Regions from separate parts of the Mesorhizobium sp. M6A.T.Ce.TU.002.03.1.1 genome, predicted to be linked through region 1. Evidence: predicted binding sites of a transcription regulator. Region 1 holds the regulator's gene; each other region holds the start of a gene.
What was found. Region 1 encodes PhoB, which activates phosphate uptake and scavenging genes when phosphate is short. Its sites were predicted from a motif close to TGTCATNNANCTGTCAT; they were not measured.
Positions count from the first base shown of each region.

Region 2: EOC93_RS30550 (alkaline phosphatase) is a predicted target of PhoB. The motif match lies at 3,423-3,439, and genes of this name have one in related genera.
Region 3: EOC93_RS16670 (PhoX family phosphatase) is a predicted target of PhoB. The motif match lies at 9,872-9,888, and genes of this name have one in related genera.

Region 1 covers NZ_RZTI01000016.1:31,564-43,401, reverse strand. The annotation lists gene pstA (phosphate ABC transporter permease PstA) at 1-583, shown strand, start outside; gene pstB (phosphate ABC transporter ATP-binding protein PstB) at 596-1,411, shown strand; gene phoU (phosphate signaling complex protein PhoU) at 1,447-2,154, shown strand; gene phoB (phosphate regulon transcriptional regulator PhoB) at 2,171-2,860, shown strand; gene EOC93_RS07710 (ROK family protein) at 2,895-4,142, opposite strand; gene xylF (D-xylose ABC transporter substrate-binding protein) at 4,410-5,450, shown strand; gene EOC93_RS07700 (sugar ABC transporter permease) at 5,596-6,927, shown strand; gene EOC93_RS07695 (ATP-binding cassette domain-containing protein) at 6,940-7,740, shown strand; gene EOC93_RS07690 (CHASE domain-containing protein) at 7,870-9,492, shown strand; gene EOC93_RS07685 (YMGG-like glycine zipper-containing protein) at 9,587-9,829, opposite strand; gene EOC93_RS07680 (hypothetical protein) at 9,909-10,220, opposite strand; gene EOC93_RS34020 (hypothetical protein) at 10,355-10,537, opposite strand; gene EOC93_RS07675 (sensor histidine kinase) at 10,681-11,715, opposite strand.
Region 2 covers NZ_RZTI01000177.1:287-7,726, reverse strand. The annotation lists gene ppa (inorganic diphosphatase) at 30-563, shown strand; gene EOC93_RS30565 (hypothetical protein) at 627-1,220, opposite strand; gene EOC93_RS30560 (TetR/AcrR family transcriptional regulator) at 1,265-1,870, opposite strand; gene EOC93_RS30555 (MFS transporter) at 1,953-3,236, shown strand; gene EOC93_RS30550 (alkaline phosphatase) at 3,512-5,086, shown strand; gene EOC93_RS30545 (hypothetical protein) at 5,189-5,470, opposite strand; gene typA (translational GTPase TypA) at 5,671-7,440, shown strand, end outside.
Region 3 covers NZ_RZTI01000050.1:26,824-38,661, reverse strand. The annotation lists partial or broken gene EOC93_RS16700 (mechanosensitive ion channel family protein) at 1-1,755, opposite strand, end outside; gene EOC93_RS16695 (cytochrome d ubiquinol oxidase subunit II) at 1,881-2,885, opposite strand; gene EOC93_RS16690 (cytochrome ubiquinol oxidase subunit I) at 2,885-4,255, opposite strand; gene EOC93_RS16685 (ABC transporter ATP-binding protein) at 4,622-5,548, shown strand; gene EOC93_RS16680 (ABC transporter permease) at 5,545-6,306, shown strand; gene EOC93_RS16675 (phosphatidylglycerol lysyltransferase domain-containing protein) at 6,335-7,372, opposite strand; gene EOC93_RS16670 (PhoX family phosphatase) at 7,780-9,801, opposite strand; gene EOC93_RS16665 (hypothetical protein) at 10,009-10,347, shown strand; gene EOC93_RS16660 (phosphatase PAP2 family protein) at 10,360-11,037, shown strand; gene EOC93_RS16655 (helix-turn-helix transcriptional regulator) at 11,265-11,534, shown strand; gene EOC93_RS16650 (SulP family inorganic anion transporter) at 11,662-11,838, shown strand, end outside.

The DNA.
Region 1 (11,838 bases):
TGAGGAATTTGCGCCCAAGAACCGGCTGACGACGATCATCGAAGTGAATATCAACAATCTGGCGGCGGTGCCTTCGATCGTCTTCGGCCTGCTTGGACTTGCCGTATTCCTGAATTTCTTCGGCCTGCCGCGCTCGGCCCCGGTGGTCGGCGGCATGGTGCTGGCGCTGATGACCCTGCCGATCATCATTATCGCCTCACGCGCTTCGCTGCGCGCCGTGCCACCGTCGATCCGCGAGGCGGCGCTTGGCATCGGAGCGTCCAAGGTCCAGACCGTATTCCATCACGTCCTGCCGCTGGCGATGCCGGGTATCATGACCGGCACCATCCTCGGAATGGCGCATGCGCTGGGTGAAACCGCGCCGTTGCTGATGATCGGCATGGTCGCCTTCATCGTCGACATTCCCGGTGGCTTCACCGATCCCGCGACGATCCTGCCGGTGCAGATATTCATGTGGGCCGATTTTCCTGAAGCGGGGTTCCAGCAGAAGACTTCGGCGGCGATTTTGATTTTGCTGGTGTTTTTGGTCATCATGAATGCCATCGCGGTGATACTGCGCAGGCGCTTCGAGCGGCGCTGGTAAGGAGTAGAGGATATGAACATCATGACGGAAGCCAGCGTCGAGCAGAAACTGAGTAGCGGAACCAACGAGCCTTCGATCAAGATGAAGGGCGAAAAGGTCTCCGTTCATTACGGCGAGAAGCGAGCTCTGTTCGACGTGGATCTCGATGTCCGCGAGAACCAGGTGACGGCGTTGATCGGCCCATCGGGCTGCGGCAAGTCGACCTTTCTGCGTTGCTTGAATCGAATGAACGACACGATCGACATCGCGCGGGTAAGCGGCAAGATCACGCTCGACAACGAGGATGTCTACGACCCGAAAATCGATGTCGTCGAGCTGCGAGCTCGCGTCGGCATGGTGTTCCAGAAGCCGAACCCGTTTCCGAAGTCGATCTACGAAAACGTCGCCTACGGTCCGCGCATTCACGGTCTGGCCAGGAGCAAGGCGGAGTTGGACGGCATCGTCGAATCGAGCCTGAAGAAGGCCGGCCTGTTCAACGAGGTCAAGGATCGCCTGCTCGAGTCGGGCACTGGCCTTTCCGGTGGCCAACAGCAGCGTCTGTGCATTGCGCGCGCCATCGCTGTGTCACCGGAAGTGATCCTGATGGACGAGCCGTGTTCTGCGCTCGATCCGATCGCCACCGCCCGTGTCGAGGAACTGATTGACGAACTGCGCCAGAACTACACGATCGTCATCGTCACCCATTCGATGCAGCAGGCAGCGCGCGTGTCGCAGCGCACGGCGATGTTCCATCTCGGCTATCTGGTCGAGGAGGGCGCGACCGATAAGATGTTCACCAACCCCGACGACAAGCGCACCCAAGACTACATCACCGGCCGGTTCGGCTAAGCGGTCCGGCGAATTTCGAGCACGAGGACAGTATCATGGGTGAACATACCGTCGCATCTTTCGACGAGGAATTGGAGCACATCGACAGGCTGATCCGCGACATGGACGAGCTCGCCGCCGCGATGGTCGCAGCGTCGATCCGCGCGTTGCTCGCGTCAGACAATGCGATGGCGCAGCGCGTCGTCTCGGATGACGCCATCATGGATGCGCGGCAGCGTGAACTCGACGACAGCGCGATCACGCTGATCGCCAAGCGGCAGCCGATGGCGCAAGATCTGCGCGCCGTGGTTGGCGCAATCCGGATGGCCGGCGATCTCGAGCGCATCGGCGACCTGGCCAAGAACATAGCCAAGCGGGTCAACGCCGTCGGTCAGAGCGCCACGCCGCGTAATCTCTCGCACGGTATCGACGCGATGGCGGATCTCGTTCTCGAGCAGCTCCGCGGCGTGGTCGAGCACTATGTGTCGCGCAACGCCGGCGCGTTGAAAGAGCTGCGCGCCGCCGACGAGAAGATCGACGTGAAATACACGGCGGTTTTTCGCGAACTCCTGACCTACATGATGGAGGACCCGCGCAACATCACCGCCTGCACGCATCTTCTGTTCTGCGCCAAGAATCTCGAGCGTATCGGCGATCATGTCACCAACATCGCCGAAAACGCCTACTATGTCGTGACCGGGCAGCAATTGCCGGCGGATCGACCGAAGCTCGACGAAACGACGATGTCGGCGTCGGCGACATGACAGGGGTAACCGGCCGATGATCGCGCCGCGCATCATGGTGGTGGAGGACGAAGAGCCGCTGGGCGTCCTCCTTCGCTACAATCTGGAATCCGAAGGCTATCAGGTCGAGGTGGTGACGCGCGGCGACGAGGCCGAAATCCGGCTTCAGGAAAACGTGCCCGATCTTCTGGTGCTCGACTGGATGGTGCCGGCGGTTTCGGGCATCGAGCTTTGCCGTCGCCTTCGGGTGCGTCCCGAAACCGAGCGGCTGCCGATCATCATGCTGACCGCGCGCGGCGAGGAAAGCGACCGGGTGCGCGGCCTCTCGACCGGGGCCGACGACTATCTGGTCAAGCCGTTCTCGACACCGGAATTCATGGCCAGGGTCAAGGCGCTGCTGCGCCGCGCCAAGCCCGAAGTGCTGTCCAGCGTGCTGAAGGTCGGTGACATCATGCTCGATCGCGAATCGCACAGGGTCTATCGCAAGAAGAGCGAGATCCGGCTCGGGCCGACCGAATTCCGGCTGCTCGAATTCATGATGCGGCACCCGGGTCGGGTGTTCTCGCGCAGCCAGTTGCTCGACAATGTCTGGGGCGAGACGATCTACATCGACGAGCGCACGGTGGACGTCCATGTCGGCCGGCTGCGCAAGGCGGTCAACAATGGTCGCATGCCCGATGTCATCCGCACCATCCGCGGCGCGGGCTATGCGATCAGGGAAGACTGAACAGACTGCCTAAATTCAAGCTGCGTTCTTCCGTTCAGGCCACGTGCTTCCTGGCCGTGCCGGACTTCCCTTGCGCGCCCGGCGCGAAAATCTCCTGGTCGACGAAGCTCAGCGCTCGCATGGCGCAGCCTTCGCGGATCAGCGGCAGCTCGTTCGGCTCGGTGTCGAAGGAAATCGAACCCGAATGCTGACCGCCGGCGGTCTGAGCGATGGCCTCGCGCAGGGCCGGCTCGATCAGGTCGAAAGCGGCAGCGCTGGCGCCGACCATGGCGACCGGCGCCGGATCGATCAACGCGAACAGGCTGCCGAGCCCGAAGCCGAGCGCTTCGCCGGCCTTGCGGTAGGCTTCGCGCTCCGGTCCGTCCGTCTGGCGCGCCCGGGCCGCCAGTGCCCGCATCTCGGCGTCGCTGACATCGGCGACCGGCTCGGCGTTCTCGCTCAACTGCCTTGCATTGCGCCAGATGGCGTAGTTGCCGGCATAGGCCTCGACGCAGCCGCGCCGCCCGCAGCGGCAAAGCGCGCCGCCCGGCCGGTGGATCATGTGGCCGAATTCGCCGCCTGAGGAATGGGTGCCGGTGAACAGTTCGCCCTTCAGCACCAGCCCCATGCCGATGCCGTGGGAGAGCAGGATGGCGATGAAATCGTCGCGGTAGCGATCCGGGTCGCGCCAGCGCAGCGCCACGGCCATCATGTTGCAGTCGTTCTCCATGATGGCCGGGATGCCGAACTCACGTTCCAGAATGTCGGCGAAGGCAATGTTCGTCTGCGGCGTGATCGGCGACCACAACATGGCGCGCGCATGGGAATCGGTGATGCCCTGGATCGCCAGCGCGATGCGGGCGACGCTTTGGACATCGAGATCGGGATCTTCGAGCCGGCGCCGGACGATGGCGACACATTCGTCGATCAGCTCGTTGCGCGACATGGTCAGCGTGTCCAGCCGGCGCTGTTCCTCGGCGACCACTTGTCCGGCATAATCGATGACGGCGACCGAGAGGAAATTCAGCGACAACACGACGGCCAACACCGCTGCCGCTTCCGGATTGAGGCTGAGGCCGACCTGCGGCCGGCCGCGTTTCAGCGAAACCGTCTCGCTCGCCTTGCTCTCGGTCAGGATGCCTTCCTGGATGAGGTCGGAAGAGATCGCCGATATGGTCGAATGGCTGAGGCCGGTGGTCGCGGCGATCTCGGTTCGCGACGGCTGGCCTGCCCGGCGTACGGCCGAAATCACCATCGCCCGGTTGCGCCGACGCAAATCGTCATGACGGATTCCAACCGACATTCTTTTGCTTCCTCCCTCTTGCCGCGGCCGCTCATGAACCGGAAGCCGTCGGCAGCGTCCAACAAATACTGGCAGAAGCAGAAGGCCCTGTCATTGTTTATTCCGGGGCTCGAAAAAAGTCGGCAGGGACATCAAAATCCATCAGAAATGATGTTGACAGCGCTTCGGCGTTGGACCAGTATTTTTTCGAGGCTCGAAAAAATAGAGCCTTTGTGTCGGCCTTCGGGCCAGTTTGGTCGCGCCGTACGCGGCGCAGGGAGGACTATCATGAAGAGATTCGCAGCCGCCATCCTGGCGGGGGTCGCCATGTCGCTGACGCTCGCGTCGGTCGCACAGGCGAAGGACAAGGTCATTGGCGTTTCGTGGTCGAACTTCCAGGAAGAGCGCTGGAAGACCGACGAAGCCGCCATGAAGACGGCGATCGAGGCTGCCGGCGACAAGTATATTTCCGCCGATGCGCAGTCCAATCCCGGCAAGCAGCTGACCGATGTCGAGAGCTTGATCTCGCAGGGCGCCAACGCGCTGATCATCCTTGCGCAAGATGCGTCGGCCATCGGGCCGGCGGTGCAAAAGGCGCTGGACGAAGGCATTCCGGTCGTCGGCTATGACCGGTTGATCGAGAACAAGGACGTGTTCTATCTGACCTTCGACAACCAGGAAGTCGGCCGCATGCAGGCCCGCGAAGTGTTCAAGGTGGCGCCGGAAGGCAACTACGTCTTCATCAAGGGCTCGGGCGCCGATCCGAATGCCGATTTCCTGTTCGCCGGCTCCATGGAAGTGCTCAAGGATGCCATCGACAGCGGCAAGATCAAAAATGTCGGCGAGGCGTATACCGACGGCTGGCTTCCCGCCAACGCCCAGAAGAACATGGAACAGTTCCTGACCGCCAACGACAACAAGGTCGATGCGGTGGTTGCCGCCAATGACGGCACCGCCGGTGGCGTCGTCGCGGCGCTGACGGCGCAAGGCTTGGCCGGATCCGTCCCGGTGTCCGGCCAGGACGGCGACCATGCAGCGCTGAACCGCATTGCGCTCGGCACACAGACCGTATCGGTGTGGAAGGACGCGCGAGAGCTCGGCAAGAACGCCGCCGAGATCGCCTCGCAGCTTGCCGATGGCAAGCAGATGACCGACATTGCGGGCGTCAAGGACTTCACCACGCCGGGCGGCAATGCCGTCAAGTCGCTGTTCCTGACGCCGATTGCCATCACCAAGGACAATCTCAACGTCGTCATCGACGCCGGCTGGATCAAGAAGGACGAAGTCTGCGCGGGTGTCGCCGCGGGCAGCGTTGCGGCCTGCAACTGATCTGGATCATTTCGCAAGGAAACGAACGCCGCGGCTGTCAGGCCGCGGCGTTTTTCGAGAGGCTTTCCGCTTCAAATGACCGTGGAAAGCAAATAGCATTCTGTTCCGGCATCCGCGCCAGACGGCAACCCGGTCGGAGGACATCATGACCGACACGGCATCCAACCCACCGGTCGCCCACACGGCCGAAGACCGGGCGCGCGAATCCGAGCTCAGCGCCATCGGACGGTTCCTCAAGGCAACCGAGCTCGATATACGCATGCTCGGCATGGTCGGCGCTCTGCTGGTCATCTGGGTTGGAATTCACATCCTGTCGGGTGGGCTTTTCCTCACGCCGCGCAATCTCTGGAACCTGTCGGTGCAGACCTCCTCGGTGGCGATCATGGCGACCGGCATGGTGCTGGTCATCGTGATGCGCAACATCGATCTTTCGGTGGGCTCCGTCGAAGGCGTGATCGGCATGGTGATGGGCGTGGCGCAGGCCGAATTCCTGATCCGCGTCATGGGGCTCCAGGTGGGAAATCCCTGGATATGGATTATCGCATTGGCTGCCGGTGTGGTGCTCGGCCTCATGATAGGCGCGCTCCAGGGCTTCATCATCGCTTATCTCGAGGTTCCGGCCTTCATCGTGACGCTGGGCGGCTTGCTGATCTGGCGTGGCATGGCGTGGCTGATGACGAGCGGGCGCACCGTCGCGCCGCTCGACGCTACCTTCCAGCTCATGGGTGGCGGGCCGCGTGGCTCGATCGGGGCAACCGCAAGCTGGATCGTCGGCGTTCTCGCCTGTGTGGCCGTTGCTTTCATGCTGCTCAACGGCCGGTCGCAGCGCAAGCGGTTCAAGTTTCCGTTGCGTCCCGTCTGGGCGGAGAGCTTGCTTGGTGTTGTCGCCTGCGCCGCCATCCTCGGCGCCGTGTGGATCGCCAATTCCTATCCCTGGCCAATCGGCATCGTGCGCCAATACGCGCAGCGGAACGGCATCACCGTCCCCGAAGGCGGGCTGTTCATCGCCCATGGCATCGCCATACCGGTGCTGATTGCGGTCGCAGTGGGCATCGTCATGACCTTCATCACCAGGCGCACCCGTTTCGGCCGCTATGTCTTTGCCATTGGCGGCAACCCGGAAGCGGCGGAACTCGCCGGCATCAACACGCGCTGGGTGACCATGAAGGTGTTCATGATCATGGGCATATTGGCCGCAATCAGCGCGGCGATTGCGTCGGCTCGCCTCAATGCCTCGACCAATGCGCTGGGTACGCTGGACGAGTTGCTGGTCATCGCCGCAGCCGTCATCGGCGGCACGTCGCTGGCCGGCGGCTCCGGCACGGTGCTCGGCGCCATGCTGGGCGCGCTTCTGATGCAGTCATTGCAATCCGGCATGGTGTTGCTCGGCATCGATTCACCGCTTCAGAGCGTCGTCGTCGGCGCCGTCCTGGTGATCGCCGTCTGGCTCGACACCGTCTACCGCAAGCGCGTTTAGGGAAGAGCGATCATGGTTGACACAACTGCTCGCACAGGCACGCCGTTGATCGATATGCGGAACATCTCGATTGCCTTTGGTGGTATTCGCGCGGTCGACGACGCGTCGATCGACCTTTTCCCGGGCGAGGTGGTGGCGCTGCTCGGCCACAACGGTGCCGGGAAGTCGACGCTGATCAAGATCCTGTCCGGCGCCTACAAGCGCGACTCGGGCCAGATATTCGTCAATGGCGAGGAGGCCTCGATCTCCAATCCGCGCGATGCCAAGAAATACGGCATCGAAACGATCTACCAGACGCTGGCGCTCGCCGACAATGTCGACGCCGCCGCCAACCTCTTCCTCGGCCGCGAGCTGATGACCGGCTGGGGCACGCTCGACGATGGCGCCATGGAGGCCGAGGCGCGCAAGGTGATGGGCAGGCTCAATCCCCGCTTCCAGCGCTTCAAGGAACCGGTGGTCAAGCTTTCGGGCGGCCAGCGGCAGTCGGTGGCGATCGCGCGCGCCATCCTGTTCAACGCCCGCATCCTGATCATGGATGAGCCGACGGCGGCATTGGGGCCGCAGGAAACGGCGCAGGTCGGCGAACTGGTCATGCAGCTCAAGGCCGACGGCATCGGCATCTTCCTGATCAGCCACGACATCCACGATGTGTTCGAGCTTGCCGACCGCGTCTGCGTGATGAAGAACGGTCAGGTCGTTGGCACGGCGCGCACCAGCGACGTGACCCAGGACGAGGTGCTCGGCATGATCATCCTGGGGAAGTGTCCGCCCGGTGCCATTCCGGGGCCAGGTGCGCTGAAGATCGCAGCCTGAGGCTTTAAATAGCCGGCTAAATATCTGCGACATGATATGCCAGCCGTCATGATGGTTTGGCCGCGCCATTGTGTTGGCGCGGGGACTTGCCCATAAAGGTCGGGAACCGTCCAAGGGCCGCAGCAGCAATTGAAGAAGTTCTTCCCGACCGTCGCTTTCATCGCCGTCGCGCTGATCAGCCTGACAATGGCGGGATTCGCCTATTTCGCGACGCAGGAAGCGGCGCGCATCAAGTTCGAGGCGACGGCGGACGACGCGCTCAACCGGATCGATAGCCGCATTGACCTGCATCTGTCGCTGCTGCGATCGACCCAGGCGCTGTTCGACGCTCGCAATGGCGGCATTTCGCGGGGCGAGTTCAAGGCGTTTTTCGATGCGCTTGGCATTAACGACAATTTCGCCGGCCTGCGCGGCATAGGCTTTCTCAGACTGGCGAGAGCCGGCGACGAGGCAGCGGTCGAGCGTGCCATCCTGCACGACTATGGCACCAGCCATGCCGTCTATCCGGATACGACATTGCCGTGGCGTACGCCCATCATGCTGTTCGAGCCGCTCGACGCTTCCAATCAATCCAGCATCGGCTACGACATGTTCACCGACCCGGTGCGGCGCGAGGCGATCGAAAAGGCGATGGCCGACGACCAGCAGCACGCGACCGGGCGCGTGCAGCTAGGCCAGGAGACAGGTGCTGCGCAAACCTTCACCGGCTTCCTGGTTTTCGTGCGGCTCAACGTCGAAACCGCGCCGGACGGCATCGATGCGTCCAGATCCTCGACATCAGGCTTTCTTTATGCGGCCTTCCGCGCCCGCGATCTGTTCCAAACCGCGCTCAGCCGGACGCCGCTGCTGCCGGTGAACATCGAAATCTATGACGGCAAGGTGGATGCCGACCATCTTTTGTTCCAGTCGGAAACGCCGCCGGTGTCGACCTTCGGCGACAGGCTGCTGGCTTCCCGCAAGATCACCATCGCCGGACGTCCGTGGACCATCCTGTTCAGGCCGACAATCGCCTTCTCGCAACCCTCCTCGCGCGCCATTCCGGTGATGCTTGGCCTGTTCGGGCTGTTGCTCGCAGGCACCATCGCGCTGGTGGCACGCTATCAGGAGCGGGCCTATGACGCGGTCTCGCTGCTTCACGAGACGACGGAAAAGAGCCTGCTCGAAAAAGACCTGATGCTGCAGGAAATGAAGCACCGCATCAAGAACTCGATCACGCGGGTGCTGGCGATCGCGCGCCAGACGGCGTCGCACGCCACCGACGTCCACGAGTTCTCCTCCTCCTTTTCGGCCCGGTTGCAAGCGATGGCGGCCTCCCAGGACATGCTGACGCGCTCGCGCTGGCAGAAGGCCGATCTCGGCGATCTCTTGCGCATCGAGCTTGGCCAGGTGTTCGGCAAGGAGCTTCCCGAGGGGATATTGTCGGGGCCAGAGGTGCTGCTCGACGAGACGACAACGCAAGCGCTCGGCCTGACCTTTCACGAACTGGCGACGAATGCACTGAAATATGGCGAAACCGGCAACTCAGTCGGCTCGCTCAAGGTCGACTGGTCGGTCGAAGGTCGCAGGCGCGACAGGACGCTGGTTCTCAACTGGCGCGAAGTTGGCCAGAAGAAGCTCGAAGCACCTGTCAAAACCGGTTTTGGCACCAAGCTGATCGATTTGAACGTGACACGCGAATTGCGCGGTACGATCAATCGCGATTTTCACGATGGCGGATTGAGCGTGGAAATCAGGATTCCACTGTCGGGCTGAAACGCTGCCGCAAACCGACCGTTTTCGAAGGCGCAAGCAAGCAGAGACCGGACGAGCCGGTCTCTGCTTCTATTGCCTCGTGCGTTTGAACGGATCAGCAGCGAGCCGTATAGAGACGGCCACGGTTGTCTCGGTACTGGCAATAGCCATTGCGCAGGTTGCGCACCAGCAAGCCGGAACCGGCACCGATGGCTGCGCCGACGAGCGCACCCTTGCCTCCGTCAATCAGGCCGCCGGCCAAAGCGCCGACACCGGCGCCGACGCCGACATCCCGCTCGGTGGTGCTGCAACCGCTGACTGCGACCACGGCAACCATGGCAATAATCATCTTCCGCATAGAGTCACTCCTCGCTTTGGCCTCACTTGTAGCTCCACCCGTCACTTATCATGCGAAAAAGGGTTTTGCCTGCTCGATTTTATTGTTGGCTAAGAGAATCTTTTACGGGGCGCGCGCCGTTCGAAACAACCTCGACGTTGGAAATCTCAACGGAAGCGTCGAGCGTACCGTCTGGACGCATATTCCAGACGATCTGGTCGTAATCATCCTCCAGTGCCGGATCGACGGGCAGGCATTTGGCAATTACGCGCGGGGCCTGACCTTGTACATCGCCCAGGGCGAACGGACGCTCGGCGGTGCATTCCTGAGCGGTTTCGAACACGCTCACCGATGCGGGCAGTTCGCGGCATTCGGTCATTGTGTTCGAACAACCGGCAGCGATGTGTTCCATGGCGACGGTCCTCTCGCCATAAGAAACGGGCCACATTCGCCAAAGTTCCTGCGATGCAGGCTGGCCGCGATTGATTCGAGAAACAGGTCAACATGAGGCAAGCACAACCCGCCGGCCACTTTGGTTCCGATGCTCTAGATCAACTGGAACGCGGCGGCCAGGACGACCGCCGCGGCCAGCGCAATTGCGGCGACGCCGGGGATCGGGAGGGAAGCACGGGGCGATGGCATCGCGGATGCTTCGAGATCCTGAAACCCGCCCATCGAAACGCGTGCGGCCTGTTCCAGCCTGTTGATGTCGGCAACCGTCAAAGCCACTCCTCCCGTGCTGCGCAGCAAACTGCGATCGAAAACGTCATGCGTCGCGGTGCCTGGGAAAAACAGCATCGGACTTTATGGTGAACAAGTGGTTAAAGCCGGGGCGGCCGGTATCAGTCCACTTTGGCTCGGCTGTTGTCCGCTCAATCGGTCTCGAAATTGCCGCGAGGAACAATAAGGCGATACTCGAGGCGGTCCCTGGTGATTTCAAGTGTCGCCGTGCCGTTCAGCGACGCAGGGACGACGCGCTCGAGCGCGACACTGCCAAAACGCTTCTCGCTGGGCTGATTGTCGTTGGCTCCGATGGCTTCGGCCCATGTCAGCGACAGGGCGGTCTCACCAGCGGAAGCAGCCGTCAGATCGGCCGTCACCTCGACGAATCCGTCGGCTCGCGACAGCGCGCCGTAGCTGACCGAATTGACGGCTAGCTCGTGCATGGCCAAGCCGATATGCAGGGCGGCATTGGGGTTGAGGTATGGATTTGCACCCTGGAAACGCAGGCTGCGCGAGGGGTCGGCTCCATAGCGGCCAACCTGACCGGACACCAGTTCGCGCAGTGCCGCTCCCCGCCAGTTGGACGAGGTCACCAGATCCTGGGATGAGGCAAGCGACTGCAGCCGGCCGCGAAAGCGTGTCAGGAAATCACCGAGCGTGTCTGAATAACGGCTGGTCTGGGTGGCGATGCTCTGGATGATGGCCAAAAGGTTCTTCGAGCGGTGGCTGACCTCGCGCAGCAGCGTCTTCAGGGTCTGCTCGCGACGTTTCTGCTCGGTCGTTTCGACCATGGTGGTGACGACGCCCTGCACGGCGCCGCCGTCGTCGTGATCGGCATCCACCCATATTTGGAACCAGCGAACGCCATCGTCGGCGGGAATGCTGAGCTCAAGATGTTCGGGATTGCCGGATGCGATGACGTTGCGTTTGGCCGCACCGATACGCTCCGCCTGCGCCAGTGGCAGGTTGCCGTTGCTGTCGGCCGTATCGGAGGCCCATGGCGGGCGCATGTTGCGGGCCCAGACGGTTTTCATCTCGCGATCCTGATAGAGAACCGAGATGCCGGCATTGTGCAGCGCATGGAGAAGGGCCCGGCCAAGCTGCATTCCACTCTCAGCGGAATGCAAAGCGATGATCTCATCACTTCGTCCGCTGTCTTTCATGTCTCCGGCTCTGGATTGCATCGCACTTCACCCGCCCAGTCCAGGCTGAACGGATGACGGAAAAATGGGTTCCCAAAACAGGTCCGCCGAGCGACGTCCCGTTGAAGGACACCGCCCGGCGGTAGCTGGAAACCGCTTGAGGGG
Region 2 (7,440 bases), on a different contig from region 1:
GGTTTCCAATCGAAAGAGGGACAAAAGCCATGCGTATCGAAGCCATAGCCATCGGAAAGAACCCGCCGGAGGACGTCAACGTCATCATCGAGGTGCCGATCGGCGGCGAGCCGATCAAGTACGAGATGGACAAGGAGGCCGGCACGCTGTTCGTCGACCGCTTCCTGCATACCTCGATGCGCTATCCCGGCAACTACGGCTTCGTGCCGCACACGCTGTCGGGTGACGGCGACCCGATCGACGTGCTGGTCTGCAACACGCGCGCGCTGGTGCCAGGCTGCGTCATCAATGTGCGGCCGATCGGCGTGCTGGTGATGGAGGACAATTCCGGCCAGGACGAGAAGGTCATCGCGGTGCCTTCGCCCAAGCTGACGCTACGCTATCAGAACGTCACCGAATACACGCAGCTGCCGGACATCACGCGTGACCAGGTGCAGCATTTCTTCGAGCACTACAAGGATCTCGAACCCGGCAAATGGGTCAAGATCGAGGGCTGGCACGATGCCGCCTACGCCAAGAAGATGATCGTCGAGGCGATCGAGCGGGCGAAGAAAAGCAAGTAGGCCACCGGCGTACCCGTCGGAACTAGGCTTCTTTTAGTTCGAGCATGATTTTCGGGGTCATGCTCAATTGTCGACGCGGCCGAAAGCGGGCACGTCGCCGATCATCGCGCGCTTGTCCTTGCCGCAGGCAAAGCTGCGTGCCTTCTCGTCAGCGAGCTTGCGCGCCTCATCGTTGGCTGCGGGATTGCCGGTGGCCAGCACCAGTCCGACGGTGCAGCCCTCATACTTCTCCGGCTGGGCGACCTTGGCGACGATCAGCACGTCGGTCGGTTTGTTCTCCCCCTCGGGATCGCTGATCGAGCGACGGTGGATGACCGCGAAGGGAATGGCGAGGTCGCCGTTCGTCTCGATGCGCCACTCGAGCTTTGGTCCAGCCGAATTAAGCCCGACAAAACTTTCCCAGACCGTGGTCATGTCGCTGGGCGGAAAACCATAGAACAGCGATTCCCGGGCGTCGTCGTAAGAGATCAGCACTGGGTACCCGCGATAGCCCGAACAGACGAGACTGGCCCAGTCGCCATCGCCTTCCTCGGCCTGCGCATAAGTCACGCAGTCCTTCTTCGAGTCGAGATCGGTGTAGGCACTGGAAATGTCGCCGGCCTGGGCGGTCTGGCAGAGGCCGGCGAGGGCTAGCGAAATCATCAAAAGGGCTCGCATCGCAGGCAACTCCGTTTCGGGCTGCCGTAGCGTATCGTCAAACGCTATTTCTGCAAGCTCGCTTCGATCAGCAGGTCGGCGTTCCGGGCCACCGATTTTGCCGGTCCGCCGGCACCGAACAGCTGGCCGCTGATATAGGCGCCCTCGATCAGGAGCAGCAGCCCGTCGCCCAGCGTGTCGGCGTCGCCGGCACCCATTGCCGCCGCCATGGCGCGCAGGCGTCGTCGCAGTTCCTGCTTGTTGGCCTCGCTCACCACGCGGGCCGGATGGCCGTGCTCGGGATACTCGACCGCCGCATTGGTCATGCCGCAGCCGCGATAGTCTGGTCTTTGCGTGCGCTTGCCGATGCGGGTCAGGAATGCGGCGATCTGCGCGCGCGGATCGCCGGGATGGGCAGCCACTGCCTCGTCGAAGCGGGCCCAGAACTCGAGGTCGTATTGCCGCAGATAGGACGCGGCCAATTCGTCCTTGGAGGGAAAGCTGCGATAGAGGCTGGGCTTGGTGACGCCGGCACGCCGCACGATCTCGTCGACGCCGATCGCCCTGATGCCTTGCCGGTAGAACAGGTCGCGGGCAACGCGAAGGATTTTTTCGCCGGCGCGGGGCGGTGTCACTTCATCCGCTTTGATCGTTGGTTCAATGCTTTTCATTTTGGATGTGCCGTGGCCTGCTTGACAATGTTACCGGTCGGTACGTATACCTCGGTGTAACTGCAACGTACCGGTCAGTAACATGATAGCTCAATCCCGCCCGTTTGGCCAGCGCTACGCTTTCGTCGTGGTTGCCGTCATTTTCCTTTGCCTGCTGATCGCGGCGGGCCTGCGGTCGGCGCCGGCCGTCATGATGCTGCCGCTGGAGGAGAGTTTCGGCTGGCGGCGCGATGTCGTCTCGCTCGCCGCGGCCATCGGCATCTTCCTCTACGGCCTAACCGGGCCGTTTGCCGCGGCACTGATGGAACGGGTCGGGCTGCGCCGCACGCTGCTGGCATCGCTGGTGGTGATGTCGGGCTCGACGGCGCTCAGCCTGTTGATGACCGAGCCGTGGCACCTGCTTCTCACCTGGGGCGTATTCTCCGGCGTCGGTTCGGGCGCGGTCGCCACGGTGCTTGGCGCCACCATCGTCAACCGCTGGTTCAAAACCAATCGCGGCCTGGTGATGGGACTGATGTCGGCCTCCGCCGCCACCGGCCTGCTGGTGTTCCTGCCACTGCTCGCAGCGCTCGCCCAGTCGGGCGGCTGGAAGCCGGTCGCCATCGCCATTGCGGTGGCCACCGCTTGCCTGGTGCCGCTGGTCTGGCTGCTGGTGCCGGAGCGTCCAGCTTCGATCGGCATGGTGCGCTACGGTGCTGACGCCGACGACGTGCCGCCGGTTCCGCCGGCCTCGCAGGGCAATTTTCTCACCCACACGCTCAGCACGCTGCGCCGTGCCGCCGGCACCCGCGTGTTCTGGTATCTGTTCGCCACCTTCTTCATCTGCGGCTTCACCACCAATGGCCTGGTCGGCACGCACCTGATCGCGTTTTGCGGCGACATGGGCATCGGCCAAGTGCAAGCTGCCGGCCTGCTGTCGCTGATGGGCATCTTCGACCTGATCGGCACGACGCTGTCGGGCTGGCTCACCGACCGCTTCGACCCGCGCAAGCTGCTCGGCGTCTATTATGGCATTCGCGGCCTGTCGCTGATCTATCTGCCTTATTCCGGCTTCTCGTCGACCAGCCTGATCATCTTCGCCGTGCTCTACGGATTGGACTGGATCGCAACCGTGCCGCCGACGCTCAGGCTGTCAAACGAGGCGTTCGGTGATCGTAGTGGACCGATCGTCTTTGGTTGGATCGTCGCCGGCCATCAGGTGGGTGCGGCGACCGCCGCCTTCTTCGGCGGCACGATGCGCGAATTGCAGGGCAATTACGAGCTCGCCTTCCTCATCGCCGGCATGACGGCAATAGCCGCAGCCTGCATCTCGCTGTTGATCAACACCAGCCGTCCGGCCTTCAACCCGGAACCGCAGGCGGCTTGAGCTGCGACGGCCGAGCGCTAATCTCCCCCCTTGAGGGGGAGATGGCCGCGACGCGGCCAGAGGGGGTCGGTCCGACCGGGCTCGGCCCCTTATCGCAGACGCAGGAGGTTGGCGCTTCACGCGAGACGACCCCCTCTGTCGCCTTCGGCGACATCTCCCCCTCAAGGGGGGAGATCACCTGTCCATTGTTATCAAACCTTCATGGTTTCGAGATGTGCCTGAAACATTGACGCTGGACCTTGGCGGCGACGTTCAACGCCATCCAGGAGACAGCCATGAACAAAATTTCGATGACGCGGCGCGCTTTCGTCACGTCGGCGAGCGCCGTTGGCCTCATCGGCGCCTCGGGCCTCGCGCTGCCCTACTATTCCCGCGCCAATCAGCGGCCGGCCTTCACCCATGGTGTCCAGTCAGGCGACGTCGACGCCACCAGTGGCATGGTCTGGACGCGCACCGATCGCCCGTCGCGCGTCGTGTTTGAAGTCTCCTCGACGGAGAATTTCGCCAACGCCGTCCGCCTTGCGCCGCTCGATACGTCGCCGGCCAGCGATTACACGGTAAAACGGCTGCTCACCGACCTCGCCTCGGATCAGGATATATTCTACCGCATGACAGCGGCCGATCTCGCCGACATCAACGCCGTCTCCGAGCCGATCGTCGGCCGCTTCCGCACGGCGCCGGCCTCGAAGCGTGACATCCGGTTCGCCTGGTCGGGCGATACCGCCGGCCAGGGTTGGGGCATCGACGACACCGGCATGAAGACCTATGCCACGATCGGCAAGCACACGCCCGACTTCTTCCTGCATTCCGGCGACACCATCTACGCCGACGGCGCGATGAAGGACGAGGTCGACATTCCCGGTGGCGGCAAGTGGAAGAACACCGTCCTCATCGACGAAAAGCGCAAGGTTGCCGAGACGCTGGACGAGTACCGGGGCCAGTGGAAATACAATTTGATGGACGGACATGTGCTGGGGCTCAACGCCATCTGCCCGACCTTCTACCAGTGGGACGACCACGAGGTGGTGAACAACTGGTCGGATTCGAAGGACCTGAGCGCCGACGACCGCTACTCGGAAAAAAACATCCATGTGCTGGCGGCACGCGCGGCACGCGCCTTCCACGAGATGACGACGATCCGCTACGAGCCGTCGGAACCGGGCCGCGTCTATCGCAAGATCGCCTACGGGCCGCTGCTCGACGTGTTCTTCCTCGACATGCGTTCCTATCGCGGCGCCAATGGCCTTGGCATGCAGGATACGATGACCCCGCAATCGCGCATTCTCGGCGAACAGCAGACCAAATGGCTGAAGCGCGAACTGGCAAACTCCAACGCGACCTGGAAAATCATCGCCGCCGACATGCCGCTCGGTCTCGTCGTCTGGAACGACGCCACCAAGAAGGCCGGCGCCGAGGCCGTCAGCAATGGCGACAATGGCCCGGCCAAGGGCCGCGAGCTGGAAATTGCCGACCTCCTTCGCTACATAAAGAACGCTGGTATCAGCAACACCGTCTGGCTGACCGCCGACGTGCACTACACGGCGGCCCACTACTACAATCCAGACAAGGCGCAGTTCCAGGACTTCAATCCGTTCTGGGAGTTCGTCTCGGGTCCGCTCCATGCCGGCACGTATGGACCCAATGATTTCGACATGACCTTCGGCCCGGAGCTGAAATTCATCAAGGCGCCAACTGCCGAGCAGGGGCAGAACCTGCCACCGTCGGCCGGCCTGCAGTTCTTCGGCCTCGTCGATATCGACGGCGCCACTGAACAGATGACTGTGCGGCTTATGGACCGCGACGACAATGAACTCTACAAGGTCGCGCTCGATCCGGTGCGATCGGCGTGAGCCAAACCATGATCCCGAAAAGTGGGAACCGGTTTTCGGAGAAGATCATGGTCAAACAAGAAGATAGAGCCCCATCCCGATTCTGTCGGGATGGATCAGGCTCTAGTCCGGATAGCAGACGGTTGGAATCTTAGGCCAGACCGCGCTGTCGCAGCCGGCATTTTCCTGCCTCTGCTTGAAGGCGGCGCTAACCGGCCCGGTCACTACCGGGTCGACGCCATCGGGCGCATCGGCAAACAACTGCTCCGCCGAACGCGTATCGGACGGCAGGGCAGGCGGCGTCTCCTTCAGCGTCGCGGCCGACTGCGCCGCGCCTGCCGCAAGCAGAACGGCGAGGGCTGCCCATGCAAGGATTGGCCGGTATCTGATGCCCGTATTGGTCATGAAATTTGAACTGTCCCGACCCTGAAAGGTTCCGCTTTGGTTAATAATTTCATTTCACACCAAGACGCTTAAGATTTGGTGACCATGTATTTGGTGGCACGCCTCCTCTTTCGCAATTGCGAAAAACCCTGTATGAGCCGCCCAACCGAAAGAGGCAGCGCCTTTTGGCCTGCTGCCTGCAACGCTCCCGAGACCACAACATGAAAATTCGTAATATCGCGATCATCGCGCACGTCGACCATGGAAAAACCACCCTCGTCGACCAGCTCCTGAAGCAGTCCGGCTCGTTCCGCGACAACCAGCGCGTCGCCGAACGCGCCATGGATTCGAACGATCTCGAAAAAGAACGCGGCATCACCATCCTGGCCAAGGCGACGTCGGTCGACTGGAAGGATACCCGCATCAACATCGTCGACACCCCCGGCCACGCCGATTTCGGCGGCGAGGTGGAGCGCATCCTGTCGATGGTGGATTCGGCCATCGTGCTGGTCGACGCCGCCGAAGGGCCGATGCCACAGACCAAATTCGTCGTCGGCAAGGCGCTCAAGGTCGGGTTGAAGCCGATCGTCGTCATCAACAAGATCGACCGGCCGGACGCCCGCCATGTCGAGGTGGTCAACGAAGTGTTCGACCTGTTTGCAGCGCTCGACGCGACCGACGAGCAACTCGACTTCCCGATCCTTTACGGTTCAGGCCGCGACGGCTGGGTCTCGGAAAACCCCGAAGGGCCGAAGGACCAGGGCCTCTCGCCGCTGTTCGACCTCGTCATCAAGCACGTGCCGGCGCCGACCGTTCATCCCGGCCCGTTCCGGATGATCGGCACCATCCTGGAGGCCAATCCGTTCCTCGGCCGCATCATCACCGGCCGCATCGAATCCGGCACGCTGAAATCCAACCAGGCGGTCAAGGTGCTGCACCATGACGGCACCCAGGTCGAAACCGGCCGCATCTCGAAGATCCTGGCTTTCCGCGGGCTCGAGCGCCAGCCGATCGACGAGGCGCAGGCGGGCGACATCGTCGCCATTGCCGGCCTGTCGAAAGGAACCGTCGCCGACACGTTCTGCGACCTGTCGGTGACCGAGCCGCTGCATGCGCAGCCGATCGATCCGCCGACCGTGACGATGTCGTTCCTCGTCAACGACAGCCCGTTGGCTGGCACCGAAGGCGACAAGGTGACCAGCCGCGTCATCCGCGACCGCCTGCTGCGCGAGGCCGAAGGCAATGTCGCGCTGAAGATCGAGGAATCGCCTGATAAGGATTCGTTCTTCGTCTCCGGGCGAGGCGAATTGCAGCTTGCCGTGCTGATCGAGACGATGCGCCGCGAAGGTTTTGAGATTGCCGTGTCGCGTCCGCGCGTCGTCATGCAGAAAGGCGACAATGGCGAATTGCTGGAGCCGGTCGAGGAAGTCGTTATCGACGTCGACGAGGAGCACGCCGGTGTCGTCGTGCAGAAGATGTCGGAGCGCAAGGCCGAGATGGTCGAGCTGCGCCCGTCAGGCGGCAACCGCCAGCGCATCGTCTTCCACGCGCCGACGCGCGGCCTGATCGGCTACCAGTCGGAGCTGTTGACCGACACGCGCGGCACCGCTGTCATGAACCGGCTGTTCCATGCCTACGAGCCCTACAAGGGCGAGCTGCCGGGCCGCACCAACGGCGTGCTGATCTCCAATGAACAGGGTGAATCGGTCGCCTATGCCATGTGGAACCTGGAAGACCGCGGCCCGATGGTCATCGATCCGGGCGTCAAAGTCTATCAGGGCATGATCATCGGCATCCATTCACGCGACAACGACCTCGAAGTGAACGTGCTGAAGGGCAAGAAGCTGACCAACATCCGCGCCGCCGGCAAGGACGAAGCCGTGAAACTGACGCCGCCGATCCGCATGACGCTGGAACGCGCGCTGGCCTGGATCCAGGACGACGAGCTGGTCGAGGTGACGCCGAAGACCATCCGCCTGCGCAAGCTCTAT
Region 3 (11,838 bases), on a different contig from region 1:
TTCATAGGGGATGGCAAGCACTTCGGCCAACAGCAGGAAGGCGACGACCAGCACGGCCACGCGGGCCACGCCGGTGGACAGCGAGATCAGCGTGTCGTGATAGCCGGGCACCTGCCACATATTGCGGTAACGATCGGCGATCCTGCCGATCAGATGCCAGACCACCGGAACGAAGCCGATCACGATCAGGCTCCAGGCCACTGCCTTCACTGGTGCTGCGACCACTTGCGGCAGGCCAAGCGGGCGCAATGCCACCAAAAGGAAAAGACCGAGGAAGATCGCGCGCACCGCCCATTCGACGACGCGTAAGAAACCCGACCGCTGCGAACGGTTCTGACTGGGCGCAAAAAAGGAAATGACCGCATTGGCGATGAAGCCGAAGGCAATGCCGGCCAGCACTGCGAGGCCGAGCATCCACCATTGCCAGCGCTCCATCGGTCCGGCGCGGGTGAGCAGGCGGGGGCTGATCTCGCGCGCCAGGCCACGCGTGGCGAAGAACGGGTCGTTGCTGGCGAAAGCGGCGAATTCCGGCGCCACCGGGACCTCTTCCACATCGGCATAGAGCGTGCGGATGTTGGCGAGCGTCTCGGGCGTGAATTGCCAGATCTTGCCGTTGCCGGTGCCAGCGGGGTCCGTTTCCACCGGGCCGATGACGATGTTGCCGGACGGATGCTCGAAATAGACATAGGGCGCGTTGCTTTTGGGATCGTCCGGAATTTCCTGCCAGTAGACATAGCCGATACGATCGATGACCTTCTTCAGATAGCGCTCGAGAAGGACCGCCTCGTCGGCGCGCACGGCTGGAGTGTAATCGCGCAGATCAAGCGCCGCCTGTGCCGGGTCGCCGGCCTCGGTGACGCCGCTGAGCAGCACCTTGAACGCATCGCGCGGCGAGGCAAGCTTGCTCGGACTGTCGACCATGTCGACGGCTTCGCCGCGGGCCGCCTGGAATTCGGCGAGCTTGGCCTGGAGCGGGCCGAGCGGCGGCCCGACGATGAACCACTCGCCTTGTCTGCGGCGGAAGGTGACGTCGAAGGAGACGTTGGTGCCATATTGCTGGAGCTTGGCGCTCACCTCGTCGCCCGCGATCGCGTCATGCGGCAGGCTCCAGAGGCGGAAGGTCGCATTGTCGATGACATTGAACAGAAGCTTGGTGTAGTCGGGCATGTTGAGGCCGCCACGGTCGGCGTCGGCGACATCGACCAACCCGGCCGCTCGGGCGGCGAGGCCCATGCCGCCGCCGGTTGCGCGCGGCACATTGTCGGCGCCGCTCTCGTTCATCGCCTGCAGGAACGAGCGCATGGTCGTCATCGGGCTGGTCTGGTCGACACGGATCTCCTCGACGGCGCTGACGCGCACGCCTGTCCACCATTCGGCAGTAGCGGTTTCGAAGCGCCCCATGAAGCTCTCGCCGTCGGGCGACTGAACGAAGAGGAAAGCGCCCTGGCGGTTGCCCTCGAACCAGCGTCCGACAAGCTTTTCGCCTTCGGCCTTTGCCTCGATGCGGCCATTATAGAGCGGGTAGACGCCCTTCACCTCGGCGCCGGTCTGCTCGAACGTGATCTCGGCGCCGCCGCCGCGCCATTTCGTGTCCCAAACACCGGTCCAGTTGGCACCGGTCCAGTTGGCCGTGTCCTGGGCATGCGCCGGCTGCAGGAACGGCAGCAGGCCGGCCAAGGCAAGCGCCGCGATCAGAGCGATCATGCGGATCAGGACCAAGGCCACTCGATCTGATGCGACGGGGACACCGCTCATTGCATTGTCCTTCTTCTCGCCCGCGCAGCAGGGGCCGGACTGTCGAAGAAGGGTTATTGCCCCGGAAGATGAATATTCTATTTCCGCAGGGTCATGGAACACCGCCGGATCGCGGCGCTTGCCGGTCAATCGTAGGTCAGATCCGTCGCCTTGCCGCCGAAGACGCGATAGGCATAGAACGAATAGAAGATGATGATCGGCAGCACGACGACCGTGCCGGCCAGGATGATGGCGAGGCTTTCGGGCGCCGACGCCGCCTGCCAGATGGTCAGCCTGTCGGGTACGACGAAGGGATAGAACGACCAGGCTAGGCCGGCGAAGCCGAGCGTGAAGATGGCGGCCAGCGTCAGGAACGGCATAAGCGCATGGCGATCGTCCGCCTTCGGCAGATGGAAGGTCTGCCACCACAGCCACCCGAACAGCACCGCCGACAGGATCGGCAGCGGCGACAGATAGAGCATGGCGGGCCAGACGAACCATTTGTCGAAGATACGCGGGCTGGCGAGCGGCGTGGCCAGTGAGACGGCGACCATGCCTAGCGCGGTCAGCACCAGCGCCCTGCGCAGCCAGAGCACCGCCTTCTTCTGCAGGTCGCCTTCCGTTTTGTAGATGACCCAAGCCGCGCCCATCGCCGCATAGGCAGCGGCAAGGCAGAGCGCCACCAGCGCGCCGAAGGCGATGCCCGCCAGGCCGAAATCGAGCCCGAGCACATAGACGCCCAGCATGTAGCCCTGCGCCAGCGAGGCAATGACGGAACCGAGCAAGAAGATGCGGTTCCAGCGGTGCTTCCTGCCAGCCGGCACCTTGGCGCGGAAATCGAAGGCGACGCCGCGCAGGATCAGGCCGACCAGAAGCAGGAAGACCGGGATATAGAGCGCGCCGAGGATGAGCCCGTGCGCCAGCGGGAAGGCAACCAGCAGCAAGCCGACGGCCAGCACCAGCCAGGTCTCGTTGGCGTCCCAGAACGGGCCAATCGCGGCGATCATGGTGTCCTGCTCGGCATCCTCGGCCACTGCGAACAGGATGCCGATGCCGAGGTCGAAGCCGTCGAGGATGACGTAGATCAGGATGGCGAGGCCCATTAGGCCGGCGAAGATCAAAGGGAGCAGGGTCGGCCAATCGAAGCTCATCACCGTTCTCCTGGTTGGGCAACCGGCTGCGACAGCGGCGCGTCGAGAACGCCGGGCAGCGGCGAGGCGTCGCCGTCCTTCGCTGCCTTCAGCGCCAGATGCACCAGCACGCCGAGATAGGCGATCAGAAGCAGCACGTAGAGGATGAGGTATATCGTAAGCGTCAGTGCGACATGGCTGCCGGCGACCGGGCCGACGGCATCGACAGTTTTCAGCACGCCGGTGACCAGCCAGGGCTGGCGGCCGATCTCGGTGGTGTACCAGCCGGCCAGCGTCGCCAGCCAGCCGGACAACGCCATCGGAACCATCGCCAGGGCGAGCGGCTTCGGCAGGCTATGACGACGCTTGAGGAAGAAAGCCGCCGACCAGGAGACGACAAGCATCAGAATGCCGGTACCGACCATGATGCGGAAACCCCAGAACACCGGGAAGACCGGCGGATGATTGCCGGGATAGTCGTTCAGCCCCGGCACGACCCCACTGGCGCTGTGCCTGAGGATGAGGCTGGCCCCGTCGGGGATGGTCAGCTCGAATTTGTTCTCCTTGGCCGCCTCGTCGGGAAGCGCGAAAAGGACCAGCGGCACGTTGGGACCGGTGTTCCAGTTGGCCTCCATGGCGGCGATCTTCTGCGGCTGATGCTCCAGTGTGTTGAGGCCATGCTGGTCGCCGGCGAAGATCTGGATGGGGATCAGGATCGCCGCAGTGAAGACACCGGTGCGCAATGCCTTCCACATCGATTCCGAGCGGTCGCCATAGAGATAGCGCAGCGCCGACAGGCCGGCGATCAGGAACGAAACCGTCAGGCCGGAGGCAAGCAGCATGTGGACGAGCCGGTAGGGCATGGACGGATTGAAGACGATGGCCCACCAGTCGACGGCGTGGGCGACCCCGTCGCGCATCTCGAAGCCGACCGGCGTCTGCATCCACGAATTGAGCGCTATGATCCAGAAGGCGGACAGGGTGGTGCCGCCGGCCACCAGCACGGTTGCCATTGTGTGGATGCGGTTGGAGACGCGGCGGAAGCCGAACAGCATGATGCCGAGGAACGCTGCCTCGAGGAAGAAAGCGGTGAGGATCTCATAAGCGAGCAGCGGGCCGGCTATGTTGCCGACGGTTTTCATGTAACCCGGCCAGTTGGTGCCGAACTGAAAGCTCATGGTGACGCCCGAAACCACGCCCATGGCGAAGGACAGCGCGAACACCTTCACCCAGGTGAAATAGGCGCGCATCCAGGCGGAATCGCCTGTGGCGTTATAGCGAAGCTTGAAGAACAGCAGCATCCAGCCAAGCGCAATGGTGATAGCCGGAAACAGGATATGGAACGAGATATTCGCGCCGAACTGAATGCGCGAAAGGATGAGCGGGTCCATGGCGGCTCCGGCTGCTGCTTATGTGGCAGAAGATAGGCCGGATGCGCCAACCGGTCAAAGCGGCGTGGCGTCACGCGAGGCGGAACGCCGCAGGACTATTTTATTCCTGACCTTAGGCTAGATGATCTGGGATTCGTCATCATGGCGAACATTCCGACCCGCTTGGACCGCAAGGTACCGGGCTTGTAGTTGTTGGGCCATTCATCCGTTCGGACAGGAAAAGGCCGCACGACTGCGGCAGGGGTGGATGCGTCTTCGCAGGCCAATGTCCAGAACTGTCAGGAGTGCCATTGACTTCCGGCTGCGCGCACCGACATTCAGCGGATTAAAATCAACAGACCTCTTTCAAGCAGCCGTTTTTCAGCCATGCCGTCCATCATTTCCATTTCCGGGGTCACCAAGACCTACGCTACCGGTTTCAAGGCGCTGAAGGAGATCAACCTCGATATCGAGCGCGGCGAGATCTTTGCGCTGCTCGGGCCGAATGGCGCCGGCAAGACAACGCTGATCTCGATCGTCTGCGGTATCGTCAACCGCTCGTCGGGCACGGTCACCGTGGACGGCCACGATATCAGCCGGGATTATCGGGCTGCGCGCAGCCTGATCGGGCTGGTGCCGCAGGAACTGACCATCGACGCGTTCGAGAGCGTATGGGCGACTGTCAGCTACAGCCGCGGCCTGTTCGGCAAGCCGGCCAACCCCGCCTTCGTCGAGAAGGTGCTGCGCGACCTGTCGTTGTGGGACAAGAAGGACGCCAAGGCGATCACCCTGTCCGGCGGCATGAAGCGGCGGCTGATGATCGCCAAGGCGCTGTCGCACGAACCGAGGGTGCTGTTCCTCGACGAGCCGACAGCCGGCGTCGACGTCGAGCTGCGCCAGGACATGTGGGCGATGGTGCGCCGGCTGCGCGAGGATGGCGTAACCATCATCCTGACCACGCACTATATCGAGGAGGCCGAGGCGATGGCCGACCGCGTCGGCGTCATCAATCGCGGCGAGATCGTGCTGGTCGAGGACAAGGCCGAACTGATGCGCACGCTTGGCCGCAAACGACTGTTGCTGGAGCTACGCAGCCCGCTCGCCGCCATACCCGAGACGTTTTCGCGTTATGCGCTGGAGCTTTCGCCGAACGGTGACCAACTGACTTATACCTATGACAACCAGAGCGAACGGCCGGGCGTCGCCTCGCTGCTCCGCGACCTTGAGACGGCCGGCATCCAGTTCCGCGATATCGACACGCAAAACAGCTCGCTCGAGGAGATCTTCGTCAATCTGGTGAGGAAGGACGCATGAACCTGCGAGCAGTCTGGGCGATCTACAAGATGGAGATGGCGCGCGCCTTTCGGACCGTGCTGCAGAGCATCGTCTCACCGGTCATCTCGACATCGCTCTATTTCGTCGTCTTCGGCTCGGCCATTGGCTCGCGCATCACCGAGATCGACGGCATCAGCTACGGCGCCTTCATCGTGCCGGGACTGATCATGCTGTCGCTGCTGACGCAGTCGATCTCCAACGCCTCCTTCGCCATCTATTTCCCGAAATTCGTCGGCTCGATCTACGAGTTGCTGTCGGCGCCGGTGTCCTATCTGGAGATCATCGTTGCCTATGTCGGGGGTGCGGCGACCAAGTCGATCATACTCGGCCTGATCATCCTGGCGACCGCGTCACTGTTCGTGCCGCTGACCATCGAGCATCCGTTCTGGATGCTCGCCTTCCTGGTGCTGACGGCGGTGACGTTCAGCCTGTTCGGTTTCATCATCGGCATCTGGGCGAGGAGCTTCGAGCAGCTGCAGCTGGTGCCGCTGCTGATCATCACGCCGCTGACCTTCCTTGGCGGCAGCTTCTATTCAATCGACATGCTGCCCGGCATCTGGCGCACGGTGACGCTGTTCAATCCTGTCCTCTATCTGGTCAGCGGCTTTCGCTGGAGTTTCTACGGCAAGTCCGACGTCTCGATCGGCATCAGCCTCGGCATGACCGTCGTTTTCCTGCTTATCTGCATAGCGATCGTCGCTTGGATTTTCAGGACCGGCTACCGGTTGCGGAACTGACCCCGCCAAATCGGTCAAATGGCCGCTTTCAAATGGACTTGACCAAGCGGAGCAGCCCCAGCATCCCGACGAAGGTCCCCTTGCGGAAGGCGACGTAGGTCGGCTCCTCGATGCCGTGGAAGCGGCGTTTGAAAGCAGCCTGCCCCTGCAGGTTGAACTTGCGGCGATTGATCCATGGCGAACCATAGGCGCGCTGGAAAGAGGTGCGCCAGAAGTCGCTTTCGGCAAATCCGCTGGGTCCGATGTCGACAAGCGGCGACAGGCCGAGCGTGACGACGGAGATGCCTTGCTCGCGGAAGCGGTCGACCGCGAATTTGGTCAGGCCGATCTCGGCATGCGGCGTGGCATCGACGTGCTTGCGCTTGAACGAGGTGGTATAGCCGATCACCTCGCCGCCGCTGAACAGGGGATCGAAGTCGAGCAAGGCCACGAGCTCGCCATTGGGGCCATGCAGGACGAAGCGGCGCATGTCGACGCCGAGATGATCGCTGAAGGGACGGTTGAGGAAGGCCATCTCCCATCGCTTGACGATGCGGTCCGCCCGCCAATTCTGCGATAGCCGCTGGATCTCGTCGAGAAAGATGGTCCGCTTGTCCTCGGCAAAGGAAAACCCCTTCTTCAACAGCCAGCGCTCGGAATAGCGCACGGTTTCATTGCGCTTTCCGGAAAAATCATGGGCGGGCAGGACTAGCCGCGTATCCACGCCGAGACGATTGACCTGGTATCCGAGTCCGGCGAGCACGCGCGCCGTCTGTTCGCCGATCTGCACGAACCACGGGTTACCGGCGGCCTCGACGAAACGCCTGATGTAGTCGGGCCGATCGGGCGGGTGAGCCACCGGGTCGCCAAGCGCGAAATGGTGCTTCATCTTGGTGCCGAAGGCGATGTAGCCGTCAGCGTCGCCGAAATAAGAAAGGTTGCGCTGGACGGCGGTCGAATAGGCGAGCGAAAAATCGCCATGCCGGCGCACCAGCGCCAGGCGCTCGACATGCGTCAGCTCCCGCCGCTCTACCTTCGGCGCTGCGCCTTCGAGCAGGCGGTCGAAATGAATGCGCAAGGAGGGCATGGTCGAGGTTCCGCGTGCCGCGCTTCGCTATTGGGAATACCCGCCAGCCCGCGGGCTTCGAATCAGTCGCATTGGGCGGTCTGATTGTCGATCATATCGCGCATGTCCCCTTTAGAGCGCAACCGGCGTGGTAAGCACCGATGAACTGGTGGCAGCGAGAACGGAACGGAAGCCCAGCAATTGGGCATAAACTGGCAATTGGGCATAAAAAGGAGGGGCTTCGGTCGCGCCGAAACCCCTCCTTCACGATTTGTCAGCGTGGACCTTGGAGCGAGATGAGCTCTAGAGCGCCTCATCGTTTCACGGAAACGCCGAACCGCTCTATCTCTTTGTTTTTGCGCAATTCCCTTGGGAAAGCGCTAAGCGCTTTTCCCCGGAAAACCGTTTCACACTTTCCTGGAATTGCTCTAGACCGCAATCTTGCCGCCGCCCTGTTTGGTGATGGCGACGACCGACGGCCGCACCGGCATGTCGGGCTTGAAGTCGGGCCAGCGGGTCGACAAGTCCTCATAGTAAGAGGGACGGCCAAAAGGCTCCCAGTCTTCGCCGCCATCGGCCGGATGCTGGACGGCGACGAAAGCGGTCTGGTCGTCCGGCGTGAATAGCGGGCCGCACATTTCGGCGCCGATCGGCACGCGGAAGAACAGCTTTGATGTCGCCCGCGCCTCGCCTTCGGTGTCGACCGCCCACAGGCCGTCGGTGCGGCCGGTCGCCTTCGGGCCCTGGCCGTCAGTCGAAACCCAGAGCCGGCCGGCCGCATCGATCGCGCAATTGTCCGGCATGCCGAACCAGCCATTGGCGGTCGTTGCGGTCGAGAAGGTGGCGCCGACTTCGGCCACGGCGGGGTCGCCGCATTTCAACAGCACTTCCCACTTGCCCTTGGCAGCAGTGAAATCGCCGCCGTCCTCGACGATCTCGATGATGTGGCCGAAGGCGTTTTCGGCGCGCGGGTTGGCGGCGTCGACCTGGTCGGCCTTGCGTTTCGAATTGTTGGTCAGCATGACATAGACCTTGCCATTGGCGGCATTGGGTTGGATATCCTCGGGGCGGTCCATCTTGGTGGCGCCGAGCAGGTCGGCGGCACGGCGGGTCTCGATCAGCACGTCGGCCTGGCTGGCAAAGCCGTTCTCGGCGGTTAGCGGACCCTGGCCAAAGACGACTGGCAGCCATTCGACCGACCCGTCCTCGGCGAATTTGGCGACATGGAGCGTGCCGTCGTCGAGAAGATCCAGGTTGGCGGCACGGTCCTCGGCGTTGAATTTGCCTGTGGTGACGAATTTATAGACATAGTCGAAACGCTCGTCGTCGCCGAGATAGAAGACGACACGGCCATCCTTGGCGACGATCGATTCAGCACCTTCATGCTTGAAGCGGCCCATGGCGGTGCGCTTCTTCGGCGTCGAAGTCGGATCGTTGACGTCGACCTCGACGATCCAGCCGAAGCGGTTGGCCTCGTTCGGCTCCTTGCCGAGGTCGAAACGGTCGTAATGCGCCGCCCACTCATAGGCGCCCTCGGGAATGCCCAGGCGCTTGTAGTTGGCCGCTTCCGCGTGACCGGCCGGCAGTTCGCCCGAGAAATAGCCGTGGATGTTTTCCTCGGCCATGACATAGGTGCCCCAGGGCGTGACGCCGCCGGCGCAATTGTTGACGGTGCCAATGACCTTGGTGCCGGTCGGGTCGGCATTGGTCTTGACGCGGTCGTGGCCGGCGACGGGGCCGGACAGCGCGATCTCGGTGTTGGAGGTGATGCGGCGATTGAGCTTGCCGTCGCGCACCACCTGCCATTTGCCTGACACTTTGCGGATCTCGACGATGGTGCCGCCATGCGCGGCCATCTCGACATCGACCTGTTCCTTGCTCAGCGGCGCCTGCTTGGCCTCACCATCGACGATGGTGACGAGGCCCGGGAACATCAGATGCGGGTTGGTGTATTCGTGGTTGACCACCAGCAGGCCATGCTCGGCCGAGCCGTCGAGCGGGATGTAGCCGACATAGTCGTTGTTGTAGCCAAACTGTCTTTCCTGGGCCTGCGCCGACTGTTTAGTCGGATCGAATTCCGGCGAATCGGCAAACAGCGGATCGCCCCAGCGCAGCAGCACGTCGGCGTCATAGCCCGGAGCGACATGATGCTTGTCGTCGACGCCTGCCTCGACCTCGTCGAAGGTGAAGGCCGAGCCGCCGGCGGCGCGGGCATCGTCGGCGAGGATCAGCGCGAGCGGGCTGACGGTGACGGCGATGGCGGTTGCCGCGAGCGATCCCTGTAGAAAACCGCGGCGCGAGAAACGCGCGGCGATGATCTCGCCCATCGTCTTGTTGTCAGTGGGATTGGTTCCTGGCCCATCGTTTTCCTCGAGCAGACTGGTGCGGAACTGGGCGTCGGGGGAGCGATGTTCGGTCGAGCGATGTTCAGTCGAGCGATGTTCAGTCATGGGGGGCTTGCCTCTGGCTTCTTTGGGATGGCTGGAGCGTCTTGCTTGACTGACCGCGTATCGCCGGGAGATCACAGTTTGATGACGTTGCCGGCCAATTTCCAGCCCCGATTTCATGTCCATGATCAGCCCCGCTTGACCGCGACCGACGCTTCGGAAACAAGATCTGCTGCAGGCGCGGAAGCACCGCTTCGAGAGGGACAAAAAGTGAGTTTTTGGGGACTGGGGCAGCTCGGCATTTCTACAGTGATCTTCCTGCTGGCGGCGACGGCGGCGAAGCAATGGGGACTGGCGCCGAGCCTCGGCAAGATCGTTCTGACCTTGGCGCTCTATTCGCTGGGCAATCTGATCATGCTGAGGCTGATCCGTGAATTCGGCATGTCGGTGTCTTTCAGCCTGTCGGCGGTGATCCAGCTGGTGTCGGTGAACGTCGTGGCCCTGGTCTTCTTCGGCGAGCGCGTCAATGCGTTGCAGGCGACCGGCATCGTGCTCGCCGTCGCAGCTGTGGCGCTGATAACGCTCGGACCCTATCTGCAAAAATTGTAATTGCGAGGGTCGATGAAGAATACCGCAAACAAGTTGCTCAACTGGATCGAATTCCCGGTGCTGCTGGCCGGACTGGTCATCGCCGGCGGATTGTGGGGGTTCGAGGAGCTGATGGAGGTGGCGCGAGACACCACGCCGCACGCCTTCGATACGGAAATCCTGCTCGCTTTCCGTGAAGCGGGCCAGCCTGACAATCCGATCGGACCGCCATGGCTGGAAGGAGCGATGCGCGACCTCACCAGCCTCGGCAGCGCCAGCGTGCTCGTGCTGATCACTGCTGCGGTGATCGTTTATCTGCTGCTGATCCACAGACCGGGACCAGCGTTTCTCGTTTTCGTGGCAGTGGCGGGCGGGCAGGCCCTGTCGAGCACGCTGAAGCTCGGAATCGACCGGCCGCGCCCCGATCTGGTCTCGCATCTCGCCGACGTGGCGACGCTTTCGTTTCCGAGCGGCCATGCGATGCTGTCGGCGGTGACATATTTGACGCTGGGCAGCATGGCGTCGCGCTTCCTGCCTGGGCGAACGACCAAGATCTATGTGCTGGCACTTGCGGTGCTGACGACCCTGCTGGTCGGCATCAGCCGCGTCTATCTCGGTGTTCATTGGCCGTCCGACGTGCTGGCCGGCTGGTGTGCCGGCTTCGCCTGGGCGATGCTGTGCTGGCTGGCCGCACGGACGCTACAGCGATAGCGCGGGCACACCGACGGCGGCTGAACCGGCCGTCAGAACGACGCTGCGGCTAATTCTCCTCGAAATTTGCGGCGCCCGAGGGCCTACTGTCCTAGCTGGCACGCAAGCTCTGCAGGACACAACCGATCTTGGTGCGTGCATGTCTGACATATGCATCATGATGCTTGAACCATCAAAATGATAGTATTATGCATGGGAATGCAGACTCAGACGGGGGTTTTTAGCCGATGATCACTGCCGCGCAGATGCGCGCCGCAAGGGCGCTGGCCGGCATCGATCAGAAGACGCTCGCCGAGCGCGCCGGGGTTTCACTTCCAACCATTCAGCGCATGGAAGCGAGCGACGGCGTGGTCAGGGGCGTGGTCGATACGCTGATGAAGGTCATCCAGGCCCTCGATGGGGCCGGCGTGGAACTGATCGGCGAGAACCAGGCCAGCGAGCGCGGTGGCAGGGGCGTGCGCCTCAAGCCGGTCGTGCCGCGGAACCCGCCGGGCTGAGCCGACAAAGTCGCGACGGCGACCGCCGACAGTCCTGCCGACGATCCCGCCGCCTTCTTGGTTTTATGCATGCCCCAAAACCGCTCAGCATTTTTGGGCGACATGCATCAGGAGCGGAAGGTAGTCCATGGATCGAACCCGACGGGCAATTCATCAACCGGCCCAAAGTCCGGCAAAGCCGGCATTTTCCGAACTGTTCACACCGAAGCTGGTGACGGTGCTGCGCGAGGGCTATACGCTTGGGCATTTCAAGGCCGATGCGATCGCCGGATTGACCGTGGCCATCGTGGCGCTGCCGCTGTCG